3 regions of the Streptomyces sp. CRN 30 genome follow, and region 1 is predicted to be linked to each of the others. Evidence: riboswitches for the same ligand, from Rfam matches in the RefSeq annotation. Region 1 holds a riboswitch; each other region holds the start of a gene.
What was found. A riboswitch is a leader RNA that binds a small molecule or an ion and turns the genes downstream of it on or off. The one in region 1 is predicted to bind cyclic di-AMP.
Positions count from the first base shown of each region.

Region 2: another riboswitch for cyclic di-AMP. It lies ahead of UW392_RS05550 (M23 family metallopeptidase); the one in region 1 lies ahead of UW392_RS36265 (transglycosylase family protein).
Region 3: another riboswitch for cyclic di-AMP. It lies ahead of UW392_RS55525 (transglycosylase SLT domain-containing protein); the one in region 1 lies ahead of UW392_RS36265 (transglycosylase family protein).

Region 1 covers NZ_JAVRHI010000338.1:772-7,633, reverse strand. Annotated here, with positions in the region: gene UW392_RS36290 (ATP-binding protein) at 197-607, shown strand; gene UW392_RS36285 (SurA N-terminal domain-containing protein) at 816-1,466, shown strand; gene UW392_RS36280 (nucleoside triphosphate pyrophosphohydrolase) at 1,510-2,541, shown strand; gene UW392_RS36275 (cytochrome P450) at 2,565-3,836, shown strand; gene UW392_RS36270 (transglycosylase family protein) at 4,017-5,042, shown strand; cyclic di-AMP (ydaO/yuaA leader) riboswitch at 5,219-5,395, shown strand; gene UW392_RS36265 (transglycosylase family protein) at 5,398-6,147, shown strand; partial or broken gene eno (phosphopyruvate hydratase) at 6,398-6,862, shown strand, end outside.
Region 2 covers NZ_JAVRHI010000057.1:16,445-23,306, reverse strand. Annotated here, with positions in the region: gene UW392_RS05580 (GTP cyclohydrolase II) at 1-198, opposite strand, end outside; gene UW392_RS05575 (MarR family winged helix-turn-helix transcriptional regulator) at 348-866, opposite strand; gene UW392_RS05570 (dihydrofolate reductase family protein) at 931-2,067, shown strand; gene UW392_RS05565 (alginate lyase family protein) at 2,200-3,417, shown strand; tRNA gene UW392_RS05560 (tRNA-Met) at 3,513-3,586, shown strand; gene UW392_RS05555 (PP2C family protein-serine/threonine phosphatase) at 3,766-4,968, shown strand; cyclic di-AMP (ydaO/yuaA leader) riboswitch at 5,223-5,383, shown strand; gene UW392_RS05550 (M23 family metallopeptidase) at 5,395-6,441, shown strand; gene UW392_RS05545 (PrsW family intramembrane metalloprotease) at 6,551-6,862, opposite strand, start outside.
Region 3 covers NZ_JAVRHI010000491.1:49,696-56,557, forward strand. Annotated here, with positions in the region: gene UW392_RS55520 (polyprenyl synthetase family protein) at 138-1,148, opposite strand; cyclic di-AMP (ydaO/yuaA leader) riboswitch at 1,763-1,928, shown strand; gene UW392_RS55525 (transglycosylase SLT domain-containing protein) at 1,932-2,438, shown strand; gene UW392_RS55530 (HAD family hydrolase) at 2,463-3,272, opposite strand; gene UW392_RS55535 (GNAT family N-acetyltransferase) at 3,558-4,622, shown strand; gene UW392_RS55540 (glycosyltransferase) at 4,718-6,133, shown strand; gene UW392_RS55545 (polysaccharide deacetylase family protein) at 6,223-6,862, shown strand, end outside.

The sequences.
Region 1 (6,862 bases):
TTGGTGCAGCTCGTTCGGGGTCACGTTACGCGATCAGCTTGCCACGTATTACACGCAAGCCCTACCGTCGGTGACGCGAAGCACACTCTGTGGAACGCCGGGGTGCCGGAAGCGCACCGCTCCGTCCTGCCATGGCGGGCGCGGCAATGACACCGACCGCCCCTCTCCTTTCCCACCGCACACCTGGAGCCGCCGCATGCCCGAAACCGCCCCCTGGGAGTACACCCTGTACATCCCGAACGACCTTCGCGCCGTCACCGTCAGCCGCCGCACGCTCCGCCTGATCCTCACCGTCCACGGTCTGATCCGCCTCGTCGACACCGCCGAACTGCTCGCGGCGGAGCTGATCTGCAACGCCGTACGGCACACCAAGGGCCCCGCGGCCCTCCGCCTGCGCTGGGCCGGCGGAGTGCTGCGGATCGGCGCATGGGACGCCGACCCCGAGCCGCCCGTACCGCCCCCAGGAGGCGAGGGCGACACCGGTGACTCGGAGGACGGCCGGGGTCTGATCCTCGTACGGGCCTGCGCCGACCTGTGGGGCTGGCAGCCGCTGGCCGAAGGAGGCAACCGGGGCAAACTCGTCTGGTGTGAGCTGGCGGCGGTCTGACGCAGTCTCCGGCCGGACAGCCGGGGCCGAACGTTCCCAGCCTCGCGCCGCCCACGCGTCGGCTTCATGAGCCGCGACGCGCGCGGCGGTGCCCGAAGTCCCGGTGAATCGTTGGTCGAATGGGTTGGCCCCAGCCGGTCCACTGCCTACCATCGATCACCGCAAGACTTTGTGCACCGTCGCACAAGCTCTCCAACGGGAGGTCTCCTTGCACCGCCGCCGTCGCACCGCGCTCCTCCTCACCGCCGCGATCGCCGCGGCGGCCCCCCTCCTCACCGCCTGCGGGAACGACGCCCACCCCGGCGCGGCAGCCGTCGTCGACGGCGAGCGGATCACCGTGGCGCAGCTGGAGGAGCGGGTCGGTGAGGTACGCGCGGCCCAGCGCGCGGCCGTCCCCGACGAGACGCAGTACGCGCAGGCCATCGCCAGGACCGGCGGTCTCACCCGCGACACCCTGCAGAGCATGGTTCTCGACCGCGTGCTGCACCGCGCCGCCGCCGACGCCGGGGTCGGCGTCACGCGCAAGGAGATCCAGGGCATGCGCAGCGGCCTGGAGCAGCAGGCCGGCGGCGCGAAGGAGCTGGAGACGGTCTGGCTCCAGCAGTACGGCATCGCCCCCGAGCGCCTCGACGACAACCTCCGCCTCCAGATCGAGGCCCAGAAGCTCGCCGAGCACCTCGGCACGGACACCGGGCAGCCCGCCTTCTGGAAGAACCTGTCGGAGACCTCCAAGAGGATGGGCGTCGACCTCAACCCGCGCTACGGCACCTGGGACGTGGAGAAGAGCATCCGCACCGACGCGAAGACCCCCTGGGTGCGCGAGGTCACGACCGAGAACGGCGAGGACGCCGCGGCATAGCGGTCGCGAACCCCTGCCGGACGCCGTGCGTTACGTTCGAACGGTGAACGCAACCAGCCCCGAAGCCCCCACCGGGACCGGCGGCCCCGCCGGTCAGGGCCGTCTCGTCCTGCTCACCACCAGCCACCGGGTCGCACCGGGCCTGCTGTCCTGGCCGGCCTGGCAGGCCCTGCGCACCGCCGACCGGGTGCTCTGCGCGGACGGCGCCCACCCCCAGCTGCCCTACCTCAGGGACGCGGGGATCGGCGTGGAGGAGACCGTCCCGGCCGCCGCCGACCTGGTCGACGCCTGCGCGGGCGGGCACACGGTCGTCGTCGTGGCGACCGGCGAGGGCGAACCGGCCCTCACCGACGGGCTGGCCCGCCTCGCCGGCTCCGGCCGCGTCGACATGCCGGAGCTGGAACTGCTGCCCGCCTCCTACGACCTGCCGGGCGCCCGCCTCCTCGACCTCGTGCAGGTCATGGACCGCATCCGCGCCGAGTGCCCGTGGTCCTCGCAGCGGACCCACAAGGGCCTGGCGAAGTACGCGATCGAAGAGGCGTACGAGCTGGTCGAGGCCATCGAGGACGGCGACCGCGACGACCTCCGCGAGGAACTGGGCGACGTCCTGCTCCAGGTCGTCTTCCACTCGCGGATCGCGGAGGACGACCCAGACGCGCCCTTCTCCGTCGACGACGTCGCCGGGACCATCGTCGACAAGCTGGTCCACCGCCACCCGCACGTCTTCGGGGACGCCGTCGTCACCACCCCGGAGGAGGTCCGTGAGCAGTGGCTGCGCACGAAGCAGGTCGAGAAGCGGCGTACCTCCGTCACGGAGGGCGTCCCGCTCGGCCAGCCCGGACTCGCGCTCGCCGCGAAGCTCGCCTCCCGGGTGCGCTCAGCCGGACTCGACACCCCGCTGCCCCGGGGCGAGGGCCTCGGCTACGAGCTGCTGGCCCTGGCCGTCCGCGCGGAGGCCGAGGGCGTCGACCCGGAGACCGCCCTGCACGCCGCCGCCCGCACCTACCGCGACGCCATCCGTGAGACGGAGCGGAAGAAGGAAAACGGGGCGGCGGCTGCGGCCGACGCCGGCTGACGCGCCCCGGTTACGGTCGTGAGGTGAACGACCACACCACGCACCTCAGCACCACCATCCCCAGCACCCCCGCTCCGGAACTGTTCACCTGGGAGTTCGCGAGCGACCCCTACCCCGCCTACGCCTGGCTGCGGGAGCACGCCCCCGTGCACCGCACCCGGCTGCCCAGCGGGGTTCAGGCGTGGCTGGTCACCCGGTACGCCGACGCGCGGCAGGCCCTCGCCGACCCCAGGCTGTCCAAGAACCCCGCCCACCACGCCGGGGACGCGCACGCCAAGGGCCGGACCGGTATCCCGGGCGAGCGCAAGGCCGAGCTGATGACGCACCTGCTCAACATCGACCCGCCGGACCACACCCGGCTGCGGCGGCTGGTCAGCAAGGCGTTCACCCCGGGCCGTGTCGCCGAGTTCGCGCCCCGCGTGCAGGAACTGGCCGACGGCCTCATCGACTCCTTCGCCGGGCGCGGCGAGGCCGACCTCATCCACGAGTTCGCCTTCCCCCTCCCCATCTACGCCATCTGCGACCTGCTCGGCGTCCCGCGCGAGGACCAGGACGACTTCCGGGACTGGGCGGGGATGATGATCCGGCACGGCGGGGGGCCGCGCGGCGGGGTCGCGCGGTCGGTGAAGAAGATGCGCGGCTACCTCGCCGACCTCATCCACCGCAAGCGCTCCGACCCCGGCGACGACCTGATCTCGGGTCTGATCCGCGCCTCCGACCACGGCGAGCACCTCACCGAGAACGAGGCCGCCGCGATGGCCTTCATCCTTCTCTTCGCCGGGTTCGAGACCACCGTCAACCTCATCGGGAACGGGATGTACGCCCTGCTCACCCACCCCGGGCAGCGGACCCGCCTCCAGGAGTCCCTGGCCGCCGGCGAGGACGGCCTGCTGGCGACCGGCGTCGAGGAACTCCTCCGCTTCGACGGCCCCGTGGAGCTGGCCACCTGGCGGTTCGCGACCCGGCCGCTCACCCTCGGCGGCGAGGACATCGCCCCCGGCGACCCGGTCCTCGTCGTCCTCGCCGCCGCCGACCGCGACCCGGAGCGGTTCACGGAGCCGGACACGCTGGACCTGAGCCGCCGGGACAACCAGCACCTCGGCTACGGCCACGGCATCCACTACTGCCTGGGCGCCCCGCTCGCCCGCCTGGAGGGCCGGACCGCGCTCGCCACGCTCCTGACCCGGCTGCCGGACCTGAGCCTCGCCGCCGACCCGGCGGAACTCCGCTGGCGCGGCGGCCTCATCATGCGCGGACTGCGCACGCTGCCGGTCTCCTTCACCCCGGTCTCGTGACGCCGGCCCGAAGGGGCCGTCGCAGCCGCAAAGGTGACACGCGCTCAGCTCCGTGATCTCCATGTGATCTGCACGGCATGAACTTGTGATGAGTGATCGTATGCCTATACGTTCACGGATCAGCGCGGCGCTGATCACCAACCGCCGTGCGGGCCCTGCTGTCTCGCGAAAGGTCTCCGCATGCTCTCCGGGAACGGTCGTCACCGCCGCCCCCGCCAGGCCCCTGCCCTGGTCGTCGCCGCCGGAGTCACCGGCTCCGCCATCGCGATCCCGCTCCTCGGGGCCACCGGCGCCAACGCGGCCGACGGTACGACCTGGGACCGTGTCGCCGAGTGCGAGACCGGCGGCGCCTGGAGCCAGAACGACGGCAACGGCTACTACGGCGGTTTGCAGTTGTCGCAGAAACAGTGGGAGCAGTACGGCGGTCTCGCCTACGCCTCCAGCGCCGACCAGGCGAGCCGCGCCCAGCAGATCCGCGTCGCCGAGAAGGTGCTGGCGGCCGAGGGCGTCGCCACCTGGCCGACCTGCGGCCTGCTCAGCGGCCTGAACACCGGTTCGTCCGGCTCGACGGCATCGGACACCGAATCGGACAGTTCGTCTTCTTCGTCCGATGGGTCCGCTTCTTCGGACGGCACGGACAGCGAGGGCGACGCGAAGGCGACGGAGTCCGACGATGCCGCGACCGACTCCGACGAGGACGCCGGCGCCTCGGCGTCGCCGTCCGCCTCGGCCTCGTCCGACGCGTCGGACGAGAGTGACGAATCGTCCAAGTCCGGCAAGTCGTCCGATTCCGACGAGCCGACCGACGCCGCGACCGGCTCGGCCACCACCAAGCGCGACGACGCCGACAGCCTCGAAGAGGCCGGCGGCATCTCGAACCTGACCGAGACGCCCGCCCCCGGCTCCGGCCGGCACCGCGGCGGCAGCGCCGACGGCGAGGCGGCGGACGGCCGTTCGGGCTCCTCCTCGGGCCGGCACGCCTCGCGCGGCGACGACGAGGCGCGCGTCGCGGCCGACGGCACCTACACGGTGCGCACCGGCGACAGCCTCTGCGCCATCGCCGACTCCCTTGAGCTCGACGGGGGATGGCGCTCGCTCTACGCGGAGAACAAGGATGTCGTCGGTCTCGATCCCGACCTCATCCTTCCCGGTCAGAAGCTTGCGCTTACGGCCGAACCGGTCGAACCGGTCGAAAGTGAGCGGTAGTTCGCGTCACGGTTCGGGCTGAATGTCCGTAATAAACGCCGTGAGAGATAGGTCTCAGAAGCCCTGATCGTCTTTGTAAATCCGTGTGGCGCGTGTCTACGGTCGTCACCGCTCGCCATCGCGGGCCCCGGCCGCCGCAACGCCGAATCCTGCCAGCGGCTGCCCGGGAACAGTCGTCGCGTCAAGCGCCGCAGGCAGGAGCGGGGGACCCAAGGTAAGTGCCGCGCCGGGCAGTTGAGCCGGAGCGGCTAGGGGTGAAGCCGTGTCAGCGCGTCATACGCGGATGACACGGCCGGGCAACCGAACCGGCCCGAACCCGACAGCTCACCTCGTAGGCGTCGGTGAGGGGATCTCCATGCTGTTTTCCAGCAAGGGCAAGCACCGTCGTCCTTCCAAGGCCACCCGGGCCATCGCCGTCGCGGGAGTCGCCGGTGCCGCCGTCGCCGCCCCGCTGATGGCGGCCGGCAACGCCTCCGCCGCCACCTCCGCCGAGTGGGACACCGTCGCCCAGTGCGAGTCCGGCGGCAACTGGTCCATCAACACCGGCAACGGCTACTACGGCGGTCTGCAGTTCTCCGCCTCCACCTGGGCGGCGTACGGCGGCACGCAGTACGCCTCCACCGCCGACCAGGCCAGCAAGGACCAGCAGATACAGGTCGCCGAGAAGGTCCTCGCCGCCCAGGGCAAGGGTGCCTGGCCGAGCTGCGGAACGGGCCTGTCCAGCGCCGGCTACACCGGCGGCGGCTCCTCCGACGAGGGCCAGAGCAGCGGTTCGCAGGAGCAGAGCACGGGCTCCACCGGCTCCACCGGATCGACCGGTTCCACGGGCGCCACCGAGGACCGCTCCGCCGAGCAGCCCGCCTCCCGCTCGCAGGAGCGCCCGGCGGCCGAGCAGAAGGCCGAGAAGAAGACGGTCACCACGCCGACCGGCAAGAAGGTCGAGAAGGGCGACGGCGAGTACAAGGTGGTCAAGGGCGACACCCTCAGCTCCATCGCCGCCGAGCACGACGTCAAGGGCGGCTGGTCGAAGCTGTTCGACCTGAACGACGACATCGTCGACGAGGCCGACCTCATCTACCCGGGCCAGCAGCTCCACCTGAGCTGACGGTCCCGTCAGACCCCCCGCCCCGGCGCGTGTTCCCCCGTACGCGCCGGGGCGGGGTCATGTCCGGTTCCCGGAGCGCTTTTGTTCCGTTCGGAAACAATTTACTCTCGGTTCTGTCCAACGGGTGGGTGACCGGCTGGCCGATCGCCCGGAGCCGGTTAGGCTCGGACCCGCAGAGCCGCTGCGTGCCGCAGACCCGTGGCACACAGATGCGTCACACAGAAGCGTCACACTGAAGAAGGAGATGCTCGTGCCGTCCATCGACGTCGTCGTAGCCCGGGAAATCCTGGACTCCCGAGGCAACCCCACGGTCGAGGTCGAGGTCGGCCTCGACGACGGCAGCACGGGTCGTGCCGCCGTTCCGTCCGGTGCCTCCACCGGTGCCTTCGAGGCCATCGAGCTCCGTGACGGCGACACCAACCGCTACCTCGGCAAGGGTGTCGAGAAGGCCGTCCTCGCCGTCATCGAGCAGATCGGCCCGGAGCTGGTCGGCTACGACGCCACCGAGCAGCGTCTGATCGACCAGGCCATGTTCGACCTGGACGCCACCGACAACAAGGGCTCGCTCGGCGCCAACGCCATCCTGGGCGTCTCCCTGGCCGTCGCGCACGCCGCCTCCGAGGCGTCCGACCTGCCGCTCTTCCGCTACCTGGGCGGCCCGAACGCGCACCTGCTGCCCGTTCCGATGATGAACATCCTGAACGGCGGCTCGCAC
Region 2 (6,862 bases), on a different contig from region 1:
CACGTCGCCGGTCAGGCACTCGGAGTGCAGTCGAACCAGCGGCACCGGGCCGGGATCGCCGAGGACGACCGCCAGGTGCTCGCGGCCGTCGACCAGGTCGTGGAAGGTGACCATCTCGGTGTCGACGCTGTAGCCGTCGTGGAAGCGCAGCGGCACCCGGACGCGGGCACGCTGCGAGGCGGCGGGGAAGTCGGGCATGGGGCCTCCGCAGAACTGCATGTGCTTCAGTTTTGAAGCATCACCGTGTTCCGGACCCTACCTCCTGCTTGAAAGTTGAAGCAACGCTTCCAGGAGATCCCGGAAAAGCTGCCACACCGCCGTCACGAACACGACGGTGACGACCGTCGTCACGAACACGGCGGCGACGACCGCCGTCGCCACGGCACCTCGTCCGCCGCCGCCCGCTCCCCGTCGTCCCCCTGCAACCCCCGGGCCACGGACCCGCAGATCTCCTCCAACTGCCCCACCTGCTCCTCGGTGAGCCGGTCGAAGAGGAGGGACCGTACGGTCTCGACGTGGCCCGGCGCCGACCGCTCCAGCGCCGCGATCCCCTCGTCGGTCAGCGCCGCCACGCTGCCCCGGCCGTCCCCGCGGCACGCCTCCCGGCGGACCAGGCCGTCCTTGGCGAGGCGCGTCACCGCGTACGTCAGCCGGCTGCGGGTGATCTTCGAGCGCTCGGCCAGATCGGTCATCCGCAGGCGCCGCTCCGGCGCCTCCGACAGGTGCGCGAGGATCGAGTAGTACAGGTGCGGCATCCCGGCGTCCTGCTGGAGCTGCCGGTCGATCGCGTCCTCCAGCAGGAGCGTCGCGGCGACGTACGCGCGCCAGGCGCGCTGCTCCGCGGGAGTGAGCCAGCGAGTCGTCATACGTCCAGTGTAGGTTTGCTTAAAACTTGAACCAAGCACCCCAGAGACCAGAGGGAACGCGCCGATGCCCCACCCCTTCGTCCTCCTCTCCGCCGCCGTCTCCCTCGACGGCTACCTGGACGACACCGGGCCGGAGCGCCTCCTGCTCTCCTCCCCGGCCGACTTCGACCGCGTCGACGAGGTCCGCGCCGGGGCCGACGCGATCCTCGTCGGCGCGGGGACCATCCGGGCCGACAACCCGCGGCTGCTCGTCAACGACGCCGGGCGACGCGCCGCCCGTGCCGAGGACGGGCGGCCCCCGTACCCCCTCAAAGTCACCGTCAGCGGGTCGGGTGAACTGGACCCCGCGGCGAAGTTCTGGCACACGGGCGGGGACAAGGTGCTGTACACCACCGACCGGGGCGCCGCGCGGGCCCGTTCCCTCGGGATCGCCGCCGACATCGTGCCGCTGGGGACGGCGGTCGAGTGGTCGGCCGTACTGGAGCACCTCCACGCCCACCACGGCGTCCGGCGGCTCATGGTCGAGGGCGGCGGCACCGTCCACACCCAGCTCCTGCGCGCCGGTCTCGCCGACGAACTCCAGCTCGTCGTCGCCCCGCTGCTCGTCGGCGACCCCGGCGCCCCCCGCCTCTTCGGCCCCGGCGACTACCAGCGCGGACGGCTGCGGCTCGTGGAGAGCCGGCAGATCGAGGACGTCGTCCTCATGACCTACCGGCCCACCGCACCCGGCACCGGCGCCCACGTCACCGCCGCCGACCGGCACTGGCTGGCCCTCGCCTGCGAACTGGCCGCACTCTGCCCGCCCTCCCGTACGGCGTTCAGCGTCGGCGCGGTCGTCGTCGCGGCCGACGGCACCGAACTGGCCCGCGGCCACTCCCGGGAGGGCGACGACCCCGTCGTGCACGCCGAGGAGGCCGCCCTCGCCAAGGCCGACCCCACCGACCCGCGGCTCGCCACCGCCACCGTCTACTCCAGCCTCGAACCCTGCGCCCGCCGCGCCTCCCGGCCCGCGCCCTGCGCCCGGCTGATCCTCGACGCGGGGATCGGGCGGGTCGTCACGGCCTGGCGCGAGCCGGACACCTTCGTCACGGACGCCGACGGCAGCGGACTCCTGGCCGCGGCCGGGGTGCGGGTGCTCGAACTGACCGAGTACGAGGCGGCGGCCAAGGCACCCAACCGCCACCTCCTCGGGAACGACTGACCGAGGGACGACTGACCGAGGGGACGACTGGTCGAGGGGACGACTGACCGAGGGGCCGATCGGCCCAACCCGCCCTGCGCCGGCCCGCCCGCACCGGCACGCTGCCAGTGACCGACGACGCGGAGGTGGGCGGTGGGCAGGACGGCAGTGCGCAGAGGAACGGCACTCGTGGTGGCGGGGCTGGTCGCGGTGGCGGTCGCCGGGTGCGGGCAGGAGTCCGGCCGCGCGATGACGCGGGCGCTCGCCGCCGACGCCGAGTTCACCCATCCCGGTGTCCTCGTCAGCGAGGCCCAGCTGGACACCGTACGGAAGAACACGACCGCCGGGCGGCAGCCGTGGCTCTCCGCCTACCTGACCATGCGGGACAGCCCGTACGGGTCGTACCGGCACAAGGCGCGGCCGTTCGCGACCGTCCACTGTCCCGGCGGGAAGAAGGCCGGACGGGGCTGCGAGGAGGAGCGCGAGGACGCCATCGCCGCCTACACGCAGGCCTTGCTGTTCGGCGTCACCGGCAAGGAGCGGCACGCCGTCAAGGCCCGGCAGATCATGGACGCCTGGTCGGCGAAGCTCACGGAGCACACCGGGGACAACGCCGGTCTCCAGGCCGGCTGGACCGCCTCCACCTGGGCGCGGGCCGCCGAACTCGTCCGCCACACGCCCGGCGCGGGCTGGCCGGAGGGCCGGGTCCGGCGGTTCGGGACCATGCTGCGCACCGCGCACCTGCCCGAGCTGACCGAGAAGGTCCCCGACCACAACGGCAACTGGGACCTCATCGCCACCGACGGCGCGATCTCCGCCGCCGTCTTCCTCGACGACCACAAGACGTTCGACCGGGCCCTCAAACGGTTCCGGGACCGGGTGCCCGCCTACTTCTACCTGGAGAAGGACGGCGAGCTGCCGTTCACCCCGGCCGGCAGCAGCATCGCCACCCAGAAACGGCTCGTCTCGTACTGGCACGAGCAGAAGACGTTCAAGGACGGCGTCACCCAGGAGACCTGCCGCAACTTCGCCCACGTCGGCTACTCCATCGCCGCCACCGCCCACATCGCCGAGACCGCCTGGCACCAGGGCGTCGACCTGTACGGCGAGGTGCAGGACCGGCTCACCGCCGCGCTGGCGCTGCACGCCCGGCAGCAGGCGGCCGGCACCACGCCCCGCTGGCTCTGCGGCGGCAAGGTCGAGCGCAACCTCGGGCCCGACCTGGAGGTCGCCCTCAACCACCTGGAGAACCGGGCCGGCACCTCCGTGCCCGCCGCGCACAGGCTCGCGGCCAGGACCCGCCCCGCCGGGACCGACGACCTCTTCGTCTCCTGGGAGACCCTCACCCACGCCGGCAACCCGGGCCGATGACCCCGCCGGACGACCCGGCGGATACCGCGGACGAGGGGCGCGCGATACGCGTGTGACGAGCACCCCGCGGATGGCGTACACTGAAGACACAACGACGCGGGGTGGAGCAGCTCGGTAGCTCGCTGGGCTCATAACCCAGAGGTCGCAGGTTCAAATCCTGTCCCCGCTACTGAAGGCCGGAGGCCGGAATCCGACAGGGTTCCGGCCTCCGGTGCGTTTCCCCGCAGGCTCCCACGCGCCCGCGTTCATCCGTACGGCCCTCTGCGCTCGCCGCCCGCCCCCGCTCCGGGAACCCTGGACTGGCGGGACGGGAAGCGGCGGCGGGTACAGGTTGGCGGGAGGCGAGACGTGCGGCCTGGTGACGTGGGCGAGGGACCGTACGCCAGGGCCGGCGGCCGGCTGCCCGGCGATCCGGTGCCCGACCCCGGCCTCGGCGACGACGGCTCCGGAGCGACCCGGCTCCCGGGGCGCGCGGAAGGACGGCGGTTCACCTCCGCCCACACCCTCGTGCGCCTGCTCCCCCTGCTCCTCGTCGTCGTCGCCGTCGTCTACGACCTCCTCACCCCGCGCTACTTCACCGCGGGCCCCCTCTACACCGCCGCTCCGCTGCTCGCCGCGCCGCTCTACTCCCGGCGCGGCACCCTGTTCACCGGCATCGCCGTCGTCGGCGCGGTCATCGGCCTCCAGCTCTCCAAGGGCGTCGCCCACTACATCGACTCGATCACCGAGCTGGTGACCATAGCGACCGTCGCCGCGCTCGCCGTCCTCGTCAACGGCTTCGTCCGCCGCACCGACGAGCGGCTCGCCACCGCCCGCGAGATCGCCGAGGCGGCCCAGCGCGCCGTCCTGCCCCAGCCCGTCGAACGGCTCGGCGGCTTCGAGATCGCCGCCTGCTACGAGGCGGCCCAGGCCGACGCCTTCATCGGCGGCGACCTCTACGCGGTGCAGGACAGCCCGCGCGGCATCCGCCTGATCGTCGGGGACGTACGCGGCAAGGGGATGGGCGCGGTGGCCGCCGTCGCCGTCGTCATCGGGGCCTTCCGCGAGGCCGCCGAGCAGGAGGCGTCCCTGGAGGCGGTCGCCCAGCGGCTCGAACGGGCGCTGGCCCGCGAGGGCACCCGCCGCGAGGGACTCGACGCCTTCGAGGGGTTCACCACCGCCGTCCTCGTCGAACTCCCGCACGGCGACGGAGTCGTCCGCGTCGTCAACCGCGGCCACCCGCCACCGCTGCTGCTCTACGCCGACGGCCGCCTGCGCATGCTCAGCGCCCGCGAGCCCGCGCTGCCGCTCGGCATGGGCGAACTGGGCGTCTGGCCGGACCGCGCCGAGGAGACCACTTTTCCCAGCGGTGCCACCCTGCTGCTCTACACCGACGGTCTCTCCGAGGCCCGCGACGCCGACGGCGAGTTCTACGACCCGTGCGTCCGGCTCACCGGCCGCAGCTTCCGGCACCCCGAGGCGCTCCTCGACGTCCTCGCCGCGGACGTGCGCCGGCACTCCGGGGGCGGCATGGCGGACGACATGGCGCTGCTCGCCGTACGCCGTCCCTGACCGTTGTCACCGGGGGTGACGTGCCGAGCGCCCTCCGCATAACAACTGAGGCACGGTCAGCTTCAAGGGGTGGCGTAGATCGATTCCGTGGTGTGGCGGTACCGGGTCAACTCGCCCGGTTTTCGCCGGTCGTGCGGCCTTGGTTCCGGCGGGATCCCTTAATGATCAAGGGGAACGGCTTGGAATACGCACCTCGTGTCTATTAACGTTCGATAACGCAGCGCGGTCGTCCCAGCCGTCACAGAAGGCGGCTCCGTGCGCACGCGCCGAATCCCGTCAAAGGGAACCGGGGAACCACCACCTTGGGGTGAATCGCTCGTCCACGGCTGTGGAGACCACAGCCCGTATACGCGCGTAGGAGACCTTCCTGCTCCGAACCCGTCAGCTAACCCGGTAGGCGAGAAGGAAGGAAAGGAGTACGCCCACGTGGCGTCCAACCGGCCTGCCCCCGAGGCCCCGTTCCTGCCGGCCCAGCACGAGGGCGACACCTTCGGCTACGGCGGCTACCGCCCCGACGAGGGTCCCTTCGAGGAGTGGAACCCCACCGCCGAGTCCATCCGGCCCGTGCGCGGCAAGCACCGCGTCGCCAAGCAGCGCGGCGGACTCGCCCGCAGCTCCACCGTCCTCGGCGTCGGTGTCATAGCCGCCGTCGGCGCCGGCGGCATGGCCAGCGCGCAGACCGGCAAGCCGCCGGTCTCGATATCCATGCCCGACCTGCCGAACGTCGGCTCGCTCATCTCGGACGACGACGAGGCGGCCGCCGACGACACCGCCGTCGCCCCGCTCAGCTCCATCGCCGCCGTCGGCGCCGTCGCCTCCGACAGCGGTGAGGAGAGCGCGGACGCCGGCCAGGCACTGGTCGGGCGGATCATGGCGCAGGCCGAGCAGCAGCAGGACCAGGTCGACACCAAGGCCGCCGAGGAGGCCGCCGCGGCCGCCGAGAAGAAGGCCGCCGAAGCCGCCGCCGAGGCGGAGAAGAAGGCCGAGGCCAAGGCCGCCGCCGCCAAGAAGAAGGCGGAGGAGGAGGCCGCGAAGAAGGCCGAGGCCGAGCGGCTCGCCAAGCTCGCCGCGCAGTACGCCCTGCCGACCTCCTCGTACACGATCTCCTCGACCTTCGGGCAGGCCGGCGCGTACTGGTCCTCCGGCTACCACACCGGACTCGACTTCGCCGCCCCCACCGGCACCCTCATCAAGGCCGTCCACACCGGGACGATCACCGAGGCGGGCTGGGCCGGCTCCTACGGCTACCGCACGATCCTCACCCTCGACGACGGCACCGAGCTGTGGTTCTGCCACCAGTCCTCGATCAGCGTCAGCGTCGGCCAGCAGGTCAACACCGGCGACGTCATCGGCCGCGTCGGCGCCACCGGCAACGTCACCGGCGCCCACCTCCACCTGGAGGTCCACCCCGACGGCGCGGCCTCCGGCATCGACCCGATGGCCTGGCTGCAGAGCAAGGGCCTCAACCCGTAGGACCGTCCCGCCCCGAGAACCCCGGCGGTCCTGGCGACGACCCCCCGACGTCAGGGCTGCCGGTTCGGCGGGCCGTCGCCGTCCCGCGGTCGTCGCGGTCCGTGGCGGTTCACGGCCGGTACGGGTTGCAGGCGTACGGCTGGGGCACATACGGCTGGGGCACGTACGGCGGCGGGCGGTACGCCGCGGGCGGCGCGGCCGGCTGCCCGTACACGCCGTACACCGGCCAGGGCGGGACCGTCACCGGAACCGGCGGAGCCGTGGCCCGCGCCGCGTGGTCCAGCGCCGGACGCGCCACCTCGCGCCGGCTCCACAGCCGCTCCAGCAGCTCCCGCTCCCGTACGGCGAAGTCGGCGCCCACCCGGCCGCCCCGGGCCCGGTGCCGCAGCAACGCCAGCGACGTCGCGTACGCCTCGTACTC
Region 3 (6,862 bases), on a different contig from region 1:
GGCCGGAGCGGGCGAACCGACGGCCGGCGCGGACAGACACTCGGCATGGGCAGGCACCCGGCAGGAGCAGGCGCCCGGCGCGGGCAGATATCCGGAGGTGGTCAGATATCCGGTGGTCGTCAGATATCCGGTGGTGGTCAGCCCGCCCGGTGCACCACCGCGTCGCACAGCTCCACCAGAGCCGTCTTCGCGTCGCATTCCTGGAGCGGGGCCAGGGCCGCGCGGGCCTCCTTCGCGTAGCGCACCGTGTCGCGGCGGGCCTGCTCCAGGGCGGGGTGGGCGCGCAGCAGCCGGAGCGCCTCGGCGTGGCGCGCGTCGTCGGTGAGGTCGGAGGCCAGCAGCTCGCACAGGGCGAGGTCGTCGGGGAGTCCCAGCCGGGCCGCCCGCTCCCGCAGCCGCAGCACGGGCAGCGTGGGGATGCCTTCCCGCAGGTCGGTGCCGGGGGTCTTGCCTGACTCGTGGGAGTCGGAGGCGATGTCGAGCACGTCGTCCGCGAGCTGGAAGGCGACGCCGAGCCGCTCGCCGTACTGGGTGAGGACGTCCACGACCCGCTCGTCCGCCCCGGACATCATCGCGCCGAACCGGCAGGCGACCGCGACGAGCGAGCCCGTCTTGCCGCCGAGCACGTCCAGGTAGTGCTCGACCGGGTCCCGGCCGTCCTGCGGTCCCGCGGTCTCCAGGATCTGTCCGGTGACCAGCCGCTCGAACGCCAGGGCCTGCACGCGGACCGCCTCCGGCCCGAGGTCGGCCAGGATCTGCGAGGCCCGCGCGAAGAGGAAGTCACCGGTGAGGACCGCGACGGAGTTGTCCCAGCGCGCGTTGGCGCTGGGCACGCCGCGCCGCACGTCCGCCTCGTCCATCACGTCGTCGTGGTACAGCGTGGCGAGGTGCGTCAGCTCCACGACGACCGCCGAGGGCACGATGCCGGGGGCGTACGGGTCGCCGAACTGGGCCGAGAGCATCACCAGCAGCGGCCGGAACCTCTTGCCGCCCGCCTTCACCAGGTGCTGGGCGGCCTCGGTGATGAAGGGCACCTCGCTTTTGGTTGCCTCAAGCAACCCTTCCTCGACAGCCGCCATTCCGGCCTGGACATCGGCTTCCAGAGCCTGGTCCCGCACGCTCAGCCCGAACGGCCCGACGACGGTCACGAGGGGTCTCCTGTCTGCTGGTGTCTACCGGCGGTTACACGGCTTGTCGATAGGTCGCTGCCATCACTCAAGTCAGCGTATCCGGTCACGTTTCGATCACCGATAGCGCCCACCGTTACAGGCCGGTCCCTATCGGATCATGAACCGTATGTTTTTGATCAGGTGATATGAGCTGACATTCGGCGACTCGCCGGGGACTCCCTCGGGCGGCCGAGACCCACCGAAGTCCACCACTCCTCCCAACGCCACGCGACCCGGGAACGTCACCCATTCGGCACGCAAACCCCTGTTCCCTCGCCCGAGTGAGTACCGGCCGATCAGCCGACTGACCTATTGGCTCACCTTTGAGACTGATGCCCGATTTACCCTACTTGTTCATGCCCGTGAGTTGACTCACGCCGCCACCCCTTCCCCCGCGTGGCCCCCGAACACCCCCATCCCGTTGCGCCGCAGGCGAGTTGACCGTTCACGATCGAAAAGGATCAAGCACCCCAAATGCCTCAGACCAAGGTCAACAGGCACGTTATGTGAATCCCGCACTTGTTCCGGACATGTGCCGTCGCATACGTTCCCGGCCTGTCGGGAGGACGCCGAATCCTGCCACCACCCGACGCACACACATCCGACTCACTTCACGGCAGGAGCGGGGGACCCAGGTAAGTCGCCGCGCCGGTCACCGACCGGAGCGGCTCGGGGTGAAGCCGCGCTCACTCAAGAGCGCGGCCGGGCACCTCCCCGCCCGAACCCGACAGCTCACCTCGCAGGCGTAGGAGAGGACCCACCATGCCTGCTTTCGGCCTTCGGCGCCCCGCCGTGACCACCCGCCTCACCCGCAAGATCGCCCTCGCCGGCGTCGGTGCCGCCGTACTGGCGCTCCCGGTCGCCGGTGCGACCAGCGCCTCCGCCGCCCCGGCCGCCGACTCCACGACGGCCACCACCACGGCCGCCATGACCGCGGCCAACGGCTACAGCAACAACCTCGACGGCTGGATCCGCCAGTCGCTCGACATCATGGCCGACAAGGGCATCCCGGGCACCTACAACGGGATCTACCGCAACATCATCCGGGAGTCGTCCGGCAACCAGTTCGCGATCAACAACTGGGACATCAACGCCATCAACGGCACCCCGTCCAAGGGCCTGCTCCAGGTGATCAAGCCGACCTTCGACGCCTACCACGTCGAGGGCACCTCCTGGGACCCGTACGACCCGGTCGCCAACATCACCGCGGCCTGCAACTACGCCGCCGACCGGTACGGCTCCATGGACAACGTCTACAGCGCGTACTGATCCCCCGGCCTCCCTGGGGAACCCCTACGGAGCGGGAAAGAGTCGTTCGAGGACGACGGCCACGCCGTCGTCCTCGTTCGACGTCGTGACCTCGTCGGCGACCGCGCGCAGCTCCGGGTGGGCGCCGGCCATGGCGACCCCGCGCGCCGCCCACGCGAACATCGGGATGTCGTTGGGCATGTCGCCGAAGGCGATCGTCCGCCGGGGGCCGAGCCCCAGACGGTCCGCCGCCAGCGCCAGCCCGGTCGCCTTGGTGACGCCGCACGGCTGCAACTCCACCGTCCCCGGCCCCGACATGGTGACCGTCGCGAGCGAACCGACCACCGCGCGGGCCGTCGCCGCCAGCTCGTCGTCGGACAGCACGGGGTGGCGCAGCAGCACCTTGCTGATGGGCGCCGACCACAGGTCGTCGCGGCGCCCGACCCGCACCGCGGGCAGCGTCGGGTGCGGCATCAGATAGCCGGGCTCGATCAGCGTGAGCCCCTCCACCCCGTCCTGGTCGACGGCCGCGTGTACCTGGCCGACCTCCGCCTCGATCTTGCCGAGCGCGGTCTCCGCCAGTTCCCGGTCCAGGGTGACCGACCACAGCAGCCGGTCCGTGCCCGCGTCGTACACCTGCGCGCCCTGTCCGCACACCGCGAGCCCCGTGCTTCCGAGACCCCGCAGCAGCTCCCGTACGCGCGGCGCCGGCCGCCCCGTCACCACCAGGTGGTACGCGCCCGCCCGCGCCACCCGAGCGAGCGCGGCCCGCGACCGCTCGGAGACGGTGTCGTCGCCGCGCAGCAGCGTTCCGTCCAGGTCGGTGGCGACGAGTGCGTAAGCGGTGGGCTCCATGATCAGAGAATACGGACACCGGAGGCCCCCGACTCACCCTCGTACCGCGCGCATACCGCGCGCATACCGCGCGCCCGCCGCACGCGCACCACGGATGTACTGCGGGCGCCGTCCGACACATCTGTCCGAAACCTGTCGCAACACCGGCTAAAGGCGGTTAAAGCGCTGTGCACCAGTTGGCAACAACATGCTCCGCTCTCTACCCTCCGGGCGGCCCCAGGGGTACCTTCCTTCTGTCCAGGGGGACTTGATCGGGGGGTCGGGTTGAGCAGCGGACGCATTCGTGTGCTGAGGCCGGGGGAACTGGGCGAGGGGGACCGGGAGCACTGGCGTGAACTGCGCGCCAAATCGCACGCCCCTCGCAACCCCTTCATGGAGCCGGAGTTCACCGAGGCCGTGGGCCGGGTCCGCCCCGGAGCGCGGGTGGCGGTGGTGTACGAGGGCGACGAGACCGCCGGTTTCCTGCCGTACGAGCGCGGGCCGCTGGGCCAGGGCCGCGCCATCGGGCTCGGTGTCTCGGACTGCCAGGGCGCCGTACTGCGCCAGGGCCCGCCGCCCGACACCCGGCAGCTGCTGCGGGCCTGCTCCCTGTCGAGTTTCGCCTTCGACAACCTGGAGGCGGACCAGCCGCTGTTCACGCCGTACGCCGCCGAGTCGTACGCCTCGCACGTCATCGACGTAGCCGCGGGCTACCCCGCCTACGAGCGGGACCTGCGCACCCGGTCGCCGAAGTTCCTGAAGACGACGCTGGCCAAGGAGCGGCGGCTCGGCCGCCAGGTCGGCGACGTCCGGTTCGTGTTCGACGAGCGCGACCCGGCCGCGCTGCGCACGCTGATGGCGTGGAAGTCGGCGCAGTACCGCAGGACCGGCCGCCGCGACCGCTTCGCCCAGCGGTGGATCACCGGCCTCGTCGACTCGCTCGCCGCGACCCGCACCCCGGAGTGCACCGGCACGCTCTCCGTCCTCTACGCCGGTGGACAGCCCGTCGCCGCGCACTTCGGCCTGCGCTCGTCGACCGTCCTGGCCTGCTGGTTCCCGGCGTACGACATCCAGGTCGCGAAGTACTCGCCAGGGCTCGTGCTGCACCTGCGGATGGCCGAGGCGGCCGCCGCCGAGGGGATCGGCCTGCTCGACATGGGGCGCGGCGCGGCCGAGTACAAGGACTCGCTGAAGACGGGCGAGCTGCCCGTGCACGAAGGGGCGGTGACCCGCCGGGGAGCGGGCGCCGCCCTGTACTGGCTGGGCCGTGAGCCCGCGCGCCGCGCCCAGGGGTTCGTCCGGGGGCGGCCACGGCTGGCCTCGCTCGCGGCCCGGACGCTGAAGGGCGCGGCGCGGCTGCGCAAGGCGTGAGACAGCGGCGGGTGCCGGCCGCCGGTCCGCCCGGCCGCCGGCGCCCCCGCGACGACCGACGCGACGACCGACGCGACGACCGAGGGGGGAGGCGCATGTTCGGGACAGCGCGTGCGCGACAGGAGACGGAACGGGAGATAGCGGAGTTCCTGGGCATCGAGCCGGTGCAGGTGGCCGAGCTGGAGCTGGGGGACGGCGACGGGGGCGAGGAGGTGTCCCTCAGACCCGGGCCGGGCAGCCCGCCCGTGACCCCGGGCGAGGTCTTCGTCCTGGTCCGCCGGGCGGGCCGCCCGGTGGGCACACTGCTCGGCCGGGTGCCGGAGGGCGCCGACCCCGCCGAGGCGCTGGCCGGCCTCGCCCGGGACCTCGTACCACCGCCCTCGTTCTCGCCACCGCGACCGCCCTCGCCCTCGCCACCGCGACCGCCATCGCGCTCGTCTCCGCTGCCGCTGCCGCTGCCGCCGGACGAACGGCCGTCCGGCGCCGGATCGTCCCCGGTGCCGCCCTCCGCGAGCATCGTGGTCGCCACCCGGGAGCGCGCCGGGCAGCTGGCCCGCGCCCTCGACTCGCTGCTCGCCCAGGACCACCCGGACTACGAGGTCGTCGTCGTCGACAACGCGCCGGTGACCGACGAGACCCGGGAGCTGGTCGAACGGAAGTACGGCGAGCGGGTGCGGTACGTGCGCGAGCCGGTGCCCGGACTCGCCGTCGCCCACAACCGCGGACTCACGGCCGTACGCGGCGAGGTGGTCGCCTTCACCGACGACGACGTGGTCGCCGACCCGCGCTGGCTGGCCGAACTGACCACGCCGTTCGCCGCGGACCCGGGGCTCGGCTGCGCCACCGGACTGATCCTGCCCGCGCGGCTGCGCACCCCCGCCCAGGTGCTGCTGGAGAGCCACGGCGGCTTCGCGAAGGGTTTCACCCCGCGGACGTACGACCCGGCCGACCCGCCCGCCGGCGAACCGCTGTTCCCCTTCACCGCGGGCCGCTTCGGCTCGGGCGCGGGCATGGCCTTCCGTACGGCGGTGCTCCGCGGGATCGGCGGCTTCGACCCGGCGACCGGCGCGGGCACCCGCGCCCGCGGCGGCGACGACCTCTACGGCTTCGTCCGCGTCCTCGCCGACGGCCACCGCCTGCACTACACCCCGAGCGCGCTGGTCTGGCACCACCACCGGGAGACCTGGCGGGACCTGGAGACGCAGGCGTTCGGCTACGGCGCGGGGCTCACCGCCTATCTGACGGCGGTCCTCGTCAACCGCCCGGCCCTGCTCCCGGCGTTCCTCTCCCGCCTGCCGGGCGGCCTGGCCCACGCCCGCGCGCTGACCGCCGTACGCGACGCGTCCGGCGACGGGGAGGAGGCGGGGCGCGCGCCCGGCGGGCACGACGACCGGAGCCATCCGTGGCCCCGCCGGCTCTCCCGGCTGCAACGCCGGGGCATGCTGTACGGCCCCCTCGGCTACCTCCGCGCCCGCCGTGCCCTGCGCACGGTACGGCTGGGGTCGCGATGAGCGCCGCGGAGCGGAACGCGCGCGGGGCCGGCGTGGCCGACGGCGACGGGCCGCGCGAGCACGTGCCGGTCTTCCTCTACCACGCGGTGATGGACGATCCGCCCGAGTGGATCGCGGAGTTCACGATGAGCCCGCGGCAGTTCGCCGCGCACCTGGACGCGATCGTCGACAGCGGCCGTACGCCGCTGACGATCGGCGCCCTGGCCGACCACCTCGCCGGGCGGGCACCACTGCCGCCCCGGCCGGTCCTGCTGACCTTCGACGACGGCTTCGCCGATCTCCCCGGCCCGACCGCGCAGGCCGTGGTGGACCGCGGCCTGACCGCCACCGCCTACCTCACCACCGGCGCCATCGCGCCCGGCGGCCGCAGTCTGCTGCCGCCCGCGCCGATGATGACGCTGGACCAGGCGGCCGTACTGGAGGACGCCGGTATGGAGATCGGCAGCCACACCGTCACCCACGCCCAGCTGGACACGCTCTCCACCCGGGCCCTGGGCCACGAACTGAACTCCTCCAAGTCCGTCCTGGAGGACGCCCTCGGCCATCCGGTCGTCCACCTCGCCTATCCGCACGGGTACAACAGCGCCAAGGTGCGGTCCCTCTCGGCGCGGGCCGGTTACGAGACGGCGACCGCCGTGCGGCACGCGCTCAGCTCGGACCGGGACGAGCGCTACCGCATCGCGCGGCTCATCGTCCGCCGCGGCCATACCGTCGCCGACGTCCAGGGCT